One region of the Traorella sp. mt218 genome, then DNA from elsewhere that is predicted to be linked to it. Evidence: riboswitches for the same ligand, from Rfam matches in the RefSeq annotation. Region 1 holds a riboswitch; the other holds the start of a gene.
What was found. Region 1 has a riboswitch for FMN ahead of ribD (bifunctional diaminohydroxyphosphoribosylaminopyrimidine deaminase/5-amino-6-(5-phosphoribosylamino)uracil reductase RibD). Riboswitches for the same ligand answer to the same signal wherever they lie in the genome.

Region 1 (4,372 bases):
TTTTATTTTTTGATATTTCATTATTCCTTTATCCTTTCTGTTAAAATCCATATTGGCATAATAACTCTTTCGATAACTCCGTTTTATTGCTGTTGTCTATGAGTTTCTGCACATATTTACCTAATATATCATTTTCAAGATTAACCATATTCCCAACTTGTTTATCCTTGAGAACTGTTTGCTCTAAAGTATGTGGGATAACGGATACTAAAAAGTCTGTTTTCGATACTTTTGCGACAGTAAGACTAATACCGTCAATAGCAATCGAGCCTTTTTCGACAATTAAATTTAAGATTTCTCTTTTCGTATTGATTTGATACCACATAGCATTTTTCTCTCTACGCACAGAAGATATTCTACCTGTTCCATCAATATGCCCTGTAACAATATGACCGCCCAACCTGCCATTCATAGGTATAGCTCTTTCTAAATTCACACAACTTCCATGTTTTAATAGACTAAGAGCTGTTCTATTCCATGTTTCATTCATCACATCAACTGTGAAAGACTGGCGATTAAAACAAGTAACTGTAAGGCAAATGCCATTTACTGCTATGCTATCCCCTAAATGTATATCTTCTAATATTTTTGAAGCCTTAATGGATAGTTTACAGTTACAAATATCTTTCTGTATTTTTTCTATTTTACCGATTTCCTCTATTATTCCTGTAAACATGAATAAATCACTTCACTTTCTATGAGATAATCATTTCCCACTTGAGAAAAAGCATACGGTTTAAGCATAACGGCATCATCAGGAAAAGCAACCCCTTGCCCGCTTACAGGACTTTTTGCACTCCCACCAAATATTTTGGGTGCTATATAGACTTGCACCTCATCGACAATTTGTTGTTCAAGAGCACTCCAATTCATTGCACTTCCGCCCTCTAAAAGCAGGCTATCTATCTGCATATTTCCTAAACATTGCATTAAATTCATTAAGTCAATATGATTACCTTTTTTCTTTGTATGAATAATTTCACAACCGTATTTTCTATAAAGACCTATCTTACTTTCATCACTAGAAGAAGTAGCAATATAAGTCTTAATATCATTCGCTGTTTTTATAATTTTTGATGTAATGGGTGTTCTTAAATTTGTATCACATACGATACGGATAGGATTTTTTCCATTCTCCAATCGGCATGTCAGTAAAGGATTATCTTGAATAACAGTATTGACTCCTACCATGATTGCAGTAACCTTATGCCGAAGTTGATGTACCTGTTTTCTCGCTTCTTCTCCACTTACCCATTTTGATTGATTTGTATAAGTTGCTATCTTTCCGTCTAGTGTCATTGCATATTTCATAAAAACATAGGGAATGTGCTTTGTAACATATTTTCTAAAAACTTTGATTAACTGCTGGCACTCTTTTTCTAAAATGCCCACATCAACTTGAATATTGTTTTTCTCAAGTATTTTTACACCTTTTCCAGACACAATAGGATTACAGTCTAAAGTTCCAACGACTACTCTTGTAATGCCACTGCCAATAATTACTTCTGTACAAGGTGGTGTCTTTCCATAATGACAGCATGGTTCAAGTGTTACATAAAGTGTTGATCCTATAGGTGACTCCCTGCAATTTTTAAGTGCATTTCTTTCAGCATGCATTCCACCAAAAGTTTCATGGTATCCCTGTCCTATAATCCGATTATCTTTTACAATTACTGCTCCAACCATAGGATTAGGATTGACATAGCCAGCACCTTTTTTTGCCAATTCTATTGCTAATTTCATGTATTCTGCATCGCTCATTTTTACACCTCCAAAAAAATACATGCCTTGAATAAAAGCTATCCAAGACATGCAAAAGAGGATTTATGCGATTAAATAAAATGCTCCGAAACGATACGAAATCATTTCAGAGCACGCAAAAAAGCATAAATATACTTTCATCTTCTTTCATTCAGACTATACTGTCGGCTTTGGAATTTCACCAAATCATGCCTTTCGGCTCGTGGGCTGTACCACCGGTAGGGAATTGCACCCTGCCCTGAAGATAGTTATTCAATTACGGACAATTATAATATTTGACATTATTTCTGTCAATAGAAAGTTTTTTCTCATTCGTCAAATACAATAATTTGCAAACAGGTAAACACAGGTTATTTCTTAATATCCTTTTGTTTGGGAAACTCCTTTCTCCCATTTTGATATCGTCTGTCGGACAACATGTAAACGAATGGCTAATTCCTCTTGAGATAATCCTTTTTGTTTACGGATCGTCTTTAAATTTTCACTCAGCATAAATCTTCCTCCTTTTCGAAGTGATTTTACACAAAATATGAGCGTTGCACAAGCAACGCAGATAAACATAAAAAAACTTCATGTTTCCACGAAGTTATTCTGCTGATTTGATATCAATCTTTTTATGTTTCCCGGTGATAGAATATTCGACCCATTCCGCAATATTGGTCGCATGATCACCGATTCTTTCCAGATACTTGGCAATCATCAGAATATCCAGATAATCTCTTCCTGATTTCGGATCTTCTCTGACTGCATCGATCAGGTCATCTTTTACTTTTTCAAAATAGTTATCGACTTCATCATCATCTTTCATGACGGAAAGTGCCATCTCTAAATCTGAATTGACGAATGATTCAACACTTTTGGATACCATGCTGATCGTATTCTTAGCCATCGCAATGATATGCTTTTCTACTTTTTCATCTTTTGTAATGTCCACCGGTGACATCAATGAGATATCATATGCCTGATCACCGATCCTCTCCATATCACTGATCATCTTCAGGGCACTTGATACCTGTCTTAAATCACTGGCAACCGGCTGCTGACGAAGCAACAGTTTCATGCACAGCTGTTCGATCGTACGTTCTTTCTGATTGATCTCATTTTCAATTTCTGTGACCTTTTCTTTTATTTCATCACTTGGATTTTTTAGGGAGCTGACAGCATAGGTGATCCCGCCTTTACATAGATCTCCCATCAAAATCAGTTCATCATTGAGTTCTTTTAACTGTTCATTATATCGATTTCTCATATTAACCAAACCTTCCTGTAATGTAATCTTCTGTTTTCTTGTTGTCCGGCATTGAGAACAGCTTATCCGTCTTATTGTACTCGATAAGATCACCCAATAAGAAGAAAGCGGTCATATCTGAAATACGGGCTGCCTGCTGCATGTTATGCGTCACGATGATGATCGTATATTTCTTTTTCAATTCTAAGACAAGATCTTCGATCTTTGAAGTAGAAATCGGATCCAGCGCACTGGTCGGCTCATCCATCAGCAATACTTCAGGATCAACGGCCAGCGCTCTGGCAATACATAAACGCTGCTGCTGTCCTCCTGAAAGGCCCAATGCACTTTTGTGCAGGCGATCCTTGACCTCATCCCATAAGGCAGCACCCTTCAAAGCTCTTTCAACGACCTTATCTAATTCCTTCTTATCTTTGACACCATGTGTCTTAGGCCCGAAAGCAATATTATCATAAACGCTCATCGGGAATGGATTTGGTTTTTGGAAAACCATCCCAACACGTTTGCGCAACTGATTCACATCTATTTTTGAATTGATATCAATGCCATCCAGAGTAATCTCACCTGTGATGCGGCAACCCTCTACCAGATCATTCATACGATTCAAACACTTTAAAAAAGTAGATTTACCGCAGCCGCTAGGACCAATGAATGCTGTTACCTGATTGGCTTCAATATCCATATTGATATTTTTTAATGCCTGAAAATCCCCATACCAGAGATTCAGATTCTTAACACTAATTTTGCTCATTCTTTCCTCCCATATGCTTTACGATTTTATTGGATGCGAAATTGATCAGCATCACCATCAAAAGAAGCACGACTGCCGTTGCATAAGCCTGATTGGTATAAAGCCCTTCACTTAATAAGGCATACATATGCACAGACAAACTGCGTCCGGATTTCATCACATTCAAAGCAATATTCGGCAAGGTTCCGGCAGTATAGATCAATGCTGCACTTTCCCCGACGATTCGTCCGATACTTAAGATGATGCCATTTAAGATACCGCCTACGGCACTTGGTAAAATGATCTTGAAAATCGTTCTTACCTTTCCGGCACCCAAACCATAGCTGCCTTCACGATAACTGTCAGGCACTGCCTTAAGCGCCTCTTCAGTCGTTCTCATGATCAATGGCAGGATGATGATTGACAGCGTAATGACACCTGAAAGCAAAGAATAGCCCAAACCACAGAAGATACACAAGAATAAATATCCGAATAAGCCAAAGATGATGGAAGGAATTCCCGAAAGCGTTTCTGTTGTCAGACGGACGATCTCCACGAATTTACTTCCTTTTTTCGCATATTCCACCAGATAGATCGCACTGCCGATGCCTAAAGGAAGGGCAATCAGCAAA
Region 2 (4,372 bases), on a different contig from region 1:
GAACCATGATTCAGGAGGTAATTTGATGGATCGTTTTAAGAAAACTTATGTGCAGGGAAGTCTTGAAGTATTTGAAATCTGGGTAGATACAGTAACAGGTGTCAATTATATATTTCATAGAAACGGAAATGCCGCAGGCTTTACACCCTTGCTTGATGAAAACGGACAACCGGTCGTAACGCCTGATTTTGAATAAAAAGGTAACTCAAATAAAACATATTTTGAATATTAAAAAAGAAAATGACTTTAAATTGACCTTAAAAAGTCAAAGAATGGGTCATTTTTTTACTTGGGTAGAAAGAATCATGCAATTTGACGATTAAGACTTATAATATGTTTCGTTAGTTCTTTTGGCTTGTATTTTCTTTCTATCATTCATGACAATATCAGTGGAAATACCCAAAGCAGGCTTTTCATCAGTGCTCATCCTATTGAAAGGTGTTTAATCTGATATTTCAATATGGATACAGGAGATGAATAATATCAGAAAGATCGCTGAGGAAATTTTGTTACGGATATAAAATAAAAAATGGAAAGTATGCTTGACATAAAATGTTTATTTGTTATAATGGGAATATGGAAAGTAAACTTTCCATAGGAAGGAGGACATTTTGAAAAACCGATTGGAAGAATTACGAAAGCAGAGAGGTATCAAGCAAGAAGAGTTAGCTGCCGCACTAGAAGTATCTCGCCAAACAATAGGTTCTTTAGAGAATGGACGATACAATCCTTCAATTTTATTAGCTTTTAAAATTGCAAAATACTTCCACATGAACATTGAAGAAATCTTTATCTATGAGGAGGAAAAAGAAGATGAAAAATAAAAATCAAATTTGGTATATGGGTTATATCCTTTCATTATTGTTAGTCCTTATTATTCTTTTTACAGATTTTTCAAAAATGGCAGACATTGGTCTTGCGATTTTATTTAGTGCAATTTGTGGTGTTTCCCATGTTCAAATTTTGCATGACAAGATGATGAAAAATGATGCCGATTATAAAATAAGTGTTATGGACGAACGTAATATCATGATTAAGGAAAAAGCAGGAAATGTGACCAATATAGTGAATACAATCTTATTAGGTTTATCAACCGTCATATTTATTTGCTTAGATTATGTAATTCCGGCAATGATCACTGGAGCAATCATTACCGTTCAACCCGTTATATTAATTATTGTTAGTAATGTGCTTGAGAAAAAAATGTAATTAGGAACTGGAATTGAGTTTATATTAGGAAATTTTATTTTTGATTGGCAGGCAGGTGATGAAAGAAATCTGAATTTTATAGAAAAAGATGAATAAGGATATATAAAATTGATATCTTAATTTTAAAAGATTGATAAAATATAATATGAATTCATGGTTTCAGAATAATTCGATAAAGAGGTTTCTATCATTGGAGATCTCTTTTGTTTATATATCACTCAGACAGGGTTTGAATAAAAAAAACGGGTTTCAACCCGCTTACAATTTCATGGTCGGGATGACCGGATTTGAACCGACGACCTCTTGTTCCCGAAACAAGCGCACTACCAAGCTGTGCTACATCCCGATTGCTTTATTATTGTACTTCGCTAAGCAAATTTTTTCAATAGTTATTTTAATTTTATTTTAAAGGGGCTTTACAAGTCCTTATAAGAGGAGTATTATAAAAATGCATAAAATAAACTTCAGGGCAGAGTGAAATTCTCTACTGGCGGTATACTCCGCGAACCAAGCAATTGGCCGAATCGGTGAAACTCCGATAGCAACAGTTATAGTCTGGATGAAAGAAGAGTATTTTGTTGTATTCCTAATATAGCAAGTACACGTACCTAGAAGGATATTTTAGGCACGTTTTTCTTTGTGATAGGAGGGATATGATGAATACAAAGAAAATTACTACGATCGGTATTCTTTGTGCCATGGCTGTTGTTATCAATGTACTGGTTCATTTTCCAATGGTGCCGGCTGTTTCCTTTTTGAGCTATGACCCAAAGGATATCGTCATCGTGATCGGTGGTTTTATTTATGGACCGATGGTTTCACTTTTGATGAGCGGCATCACTTCAGTGTTGGAGCTGATGTACCGTGGAGGAACGATCCTGGATGTTGTGATGAACATGGTATCAACTTGTGCTTTTGCTTGTACGGCAGCCTTTATCTATAAGAAGCTGCATACGAAAAAAGGAGCCTTGATCGGTCTGGTATCAGGTGTCATCTGTACGGTGATCATGATGGTGATCTGGAATTATATCGTTACTCCGATCTATTATGGCATGCCAAGAGAAGCGGTCATTGCCATGATGGTACCGGGAATCATTCCGTTTAACCTTTTAAAGAGCGGCTTAAATGCAGGTATCACATTATTTCTATATAAGCCTGTTGTTTCTGCTTTGCGTTATACAAATCTTGTTGACAAAAAGGAAGGTTCAGAAAACAAGTATTTAGGATTCCTGATCTTAGGCTTATTTATTTGCGCAACCGTTATCTTTGCGGTCATGGCCATTCAAGGAATCATATAAGGAAAGGAGTATGTTTATGGAATTTAATGAAGCAAAAAAAATAATGGATCAAAAGTTAGGCGATTGGAAGATCATGGCACTGGCAAGCTGTGTGGATAATTATCCGATGGTTCGCAACGTCAGCTGTATCTTCTATAATGATAAGATCTATTTTAAAACGGATAAGAATTTCCGTAAGACACAACAGCTTTTTCAAAACAACCGGGTAGCAATGTGCTTCAATGGTGTTCAGGTAGAAGGTATTGCGAAAAATCTGGGATTGGTCGTAGATGAAGAAGGACGTACATTTGAAAAGAAATATAAGGAATATCTATGGCAGAGCTATAATGCTTATTCTCATGTCGATACAGAAATCCTGATTGAAGTAACTCCGCAGTTTGTAGAGATCTGGGATGAGGATGAAAATCGCAAGGCTTTCCAGCTTTTCATTGATTTTAATACAAAAGAAGTCACTTATAAACCATACGATTAAGGAAACAAAGCATTTGATGGTCATCATTGAATGCTTTTTGTATATTTTTATATTTTTTGGGGAATATCTAATTAGGTGATCTTATGCGGAAAGTGATTTTATCTGTCTTACTCTGTTTTTTCTTTTTTAGTATGCCTGTGGAATCGAAATCAAAGGATCTTCGTTTTATCATCGTATTTGATTCAAAGGAAACTCAGTTGATCGAGAGAAAAAAGGAAATCGTCGATCTTGTCAATGATATGTTGGATCATGTCAGTGAGAATAGCTTTTATGAATGGCTTGAGGGTGCGACAGATGAATTAGAAACAGAAAGCAGGAAGGTATATTTCTATAAATCAACCTTGTTTTTTTATCTGGGTGATACCAAGGGAATTAAAATTGAAGGAAGCTTTGTAAGGAATAGCTTTTGTATGGCTGAAGTAAAGCCTAAATCTTTTATAAGGAAATGGTTTAACTTTTAGTGTATAATGATGATGTGGAGGTTTTGATATGAATCTGTATAAAATCTTAAGTGTTGTCATTTATTTATTTAGTTTTGCCTTTGCTTTCATTGGACTGAGCAGTATTCAGTTTGAAAAATTCTGTAATGTAAAGAAGCCGGTACAGGTACAGGTGCTTTTATTTGCGTTTTCGATGGAATTAGGTTATCTGATTGCGCAATTTTTAATGATGTTTGTGATGTGAGGTAGTTATGAATATAGAAGAATTAAAAAGAAATTGTGAATTAAATCGTTTTTGCTTTGATTATGTGGAAACCGTTGAAGAATGTCGTGAACTGGTCGGTCAGCTGATTCATGAAGGGGATGTTGTCAGTCATGGCGGAAGCGTCACCTTAAGTGAATGTGGAATCATCGATCTTCTAAGAAGCAGGAAGGATATCACCTATTTGGATCGTGAGAACTGCGAGGATGTACAAAAGCTCTATCGTGAATGTTTTAGCGCAGATGTCTATCTGACAAGCTCAAATGCGATCACTCAAAAGGGTGAATTATATAATGTAGATGGCACCGGTAATCGTGTGGCAGCCATGATATTCGGTCCTAAAAAGGTAATCGTGATCGTAGGGATCAATAAGATCGTTGAAAATATCGAGGATGCAGTTAAAAGGGTCGAAGAAATTGCGGCTGTGAAAAATAATATTCGCTTACATAAAAATAATCCATGCGTACAGGTCGGACACTGTGTACACTGTAATTCTCCGATTAAGATCTGTCGTGAATATACAGTAATTTCAAGCAGCTATACACCTCAGCGGATTCATATCATATGTGTGAATAAGGAATTGGGATATTGATATGAAGATCGTTATAGGCAGTGCTTCTATGGCGAAGAAAAGATATTTTGAAGAGTATTTTAAAGATTACGACTGTGAATTTGTGCTGGGGAAAGATCT

Region 2: it holds a riboswitch for FMN, as region 1 does, so the genes downstream of both, ACZYT3_RS09235 (ECF transporter S component) here and ribD (bifunctional diaminohydroxyphosphoribosylaminopyrimidine deaminase/5-amino-6-(5-phosphoribosylamino)uracil reductase RibD) in region 1, are expected to answer to the same signal.

What each region holds. Positions count from the first base shown of each region.
Region 1 is NZ_JBVAYM010000009.1:78,555-82,926, forward strand. It holds gene ACZYT3_RS06280 (bifunctional 3,4-dihydroxy-2-butanone-4-phosphate synthase/GTP cyclohydrolase II) at 1-51, opposite strand, end outside; gene ribE (riboflavin synthase) at 41-676, opposite strand; gene ribD (bifunctional diaminohydroxyphosphoribosylaminopyrimidine deaminase/5-amino-6-(5-phosphoribosylamino)uracil reductase RibD) at 661-1,761, opposite strand; FMN riboswitch at 1,897-2,011, opposite strand; gene ACZYT3_RS06295 (helix-turn-helix transcriptional regulator) at 2,119-2,253, opposite strand; gene phoU (phosphate signaling complex protein PhoU) at 2,348-3,010, opposite strand; gene pstB (phosphate ABC transporter ATP-binding protein PstB) at 3,012-3,761, opposite strand; gene pstA (phosphate ABC transporter permease PstA) at 3,748-4,372, opposite strand, start outside.
Region 2 is NZ_JBVAYM010000017.1:31,824-36,195, forward strand. It holds gene ACZYT3_RS09215 (DUF6440 family protein) at 1-196, shown strand, start outside; gene ACZYT3_RS09220 (helix-turn-helix transcriptional regulator) at 612-824, shown strand; gene ACZYT3_RS09225 (DUF2178 domain-containing protein) at 814-1,209, shown strand; tRNA gene ACZYT3_RS09230 (tRNA-Pro) at 1,479-1,555, opposite strand; FMN riboswitch at 1,666-1,784, shown strand; gene ACZYT3_RS09235 (ECF transporter S component) at 1,866-2,507, shown strand; gene ACZYT3_RS09240 (pyridoxamine 5'-phosphate oxidase family protein) at 2,524-2,979, shown strand; gene ACZYT3_RS09245 (hypothetical protein) at 3,063-3,440, shown strand; gene ACZYT3_RS09250 (DUF1146 domain-containing protein) at 3,469-3,663, shown strand; gene ACZYT3_RS09255 (lactate utilization protein) at 3,671-4,273, shown strand; gene ACZYT3_RS09260 (non-canonical purine NTP pyrophosphatase) at 4,275-4,372, shown strand, end outside.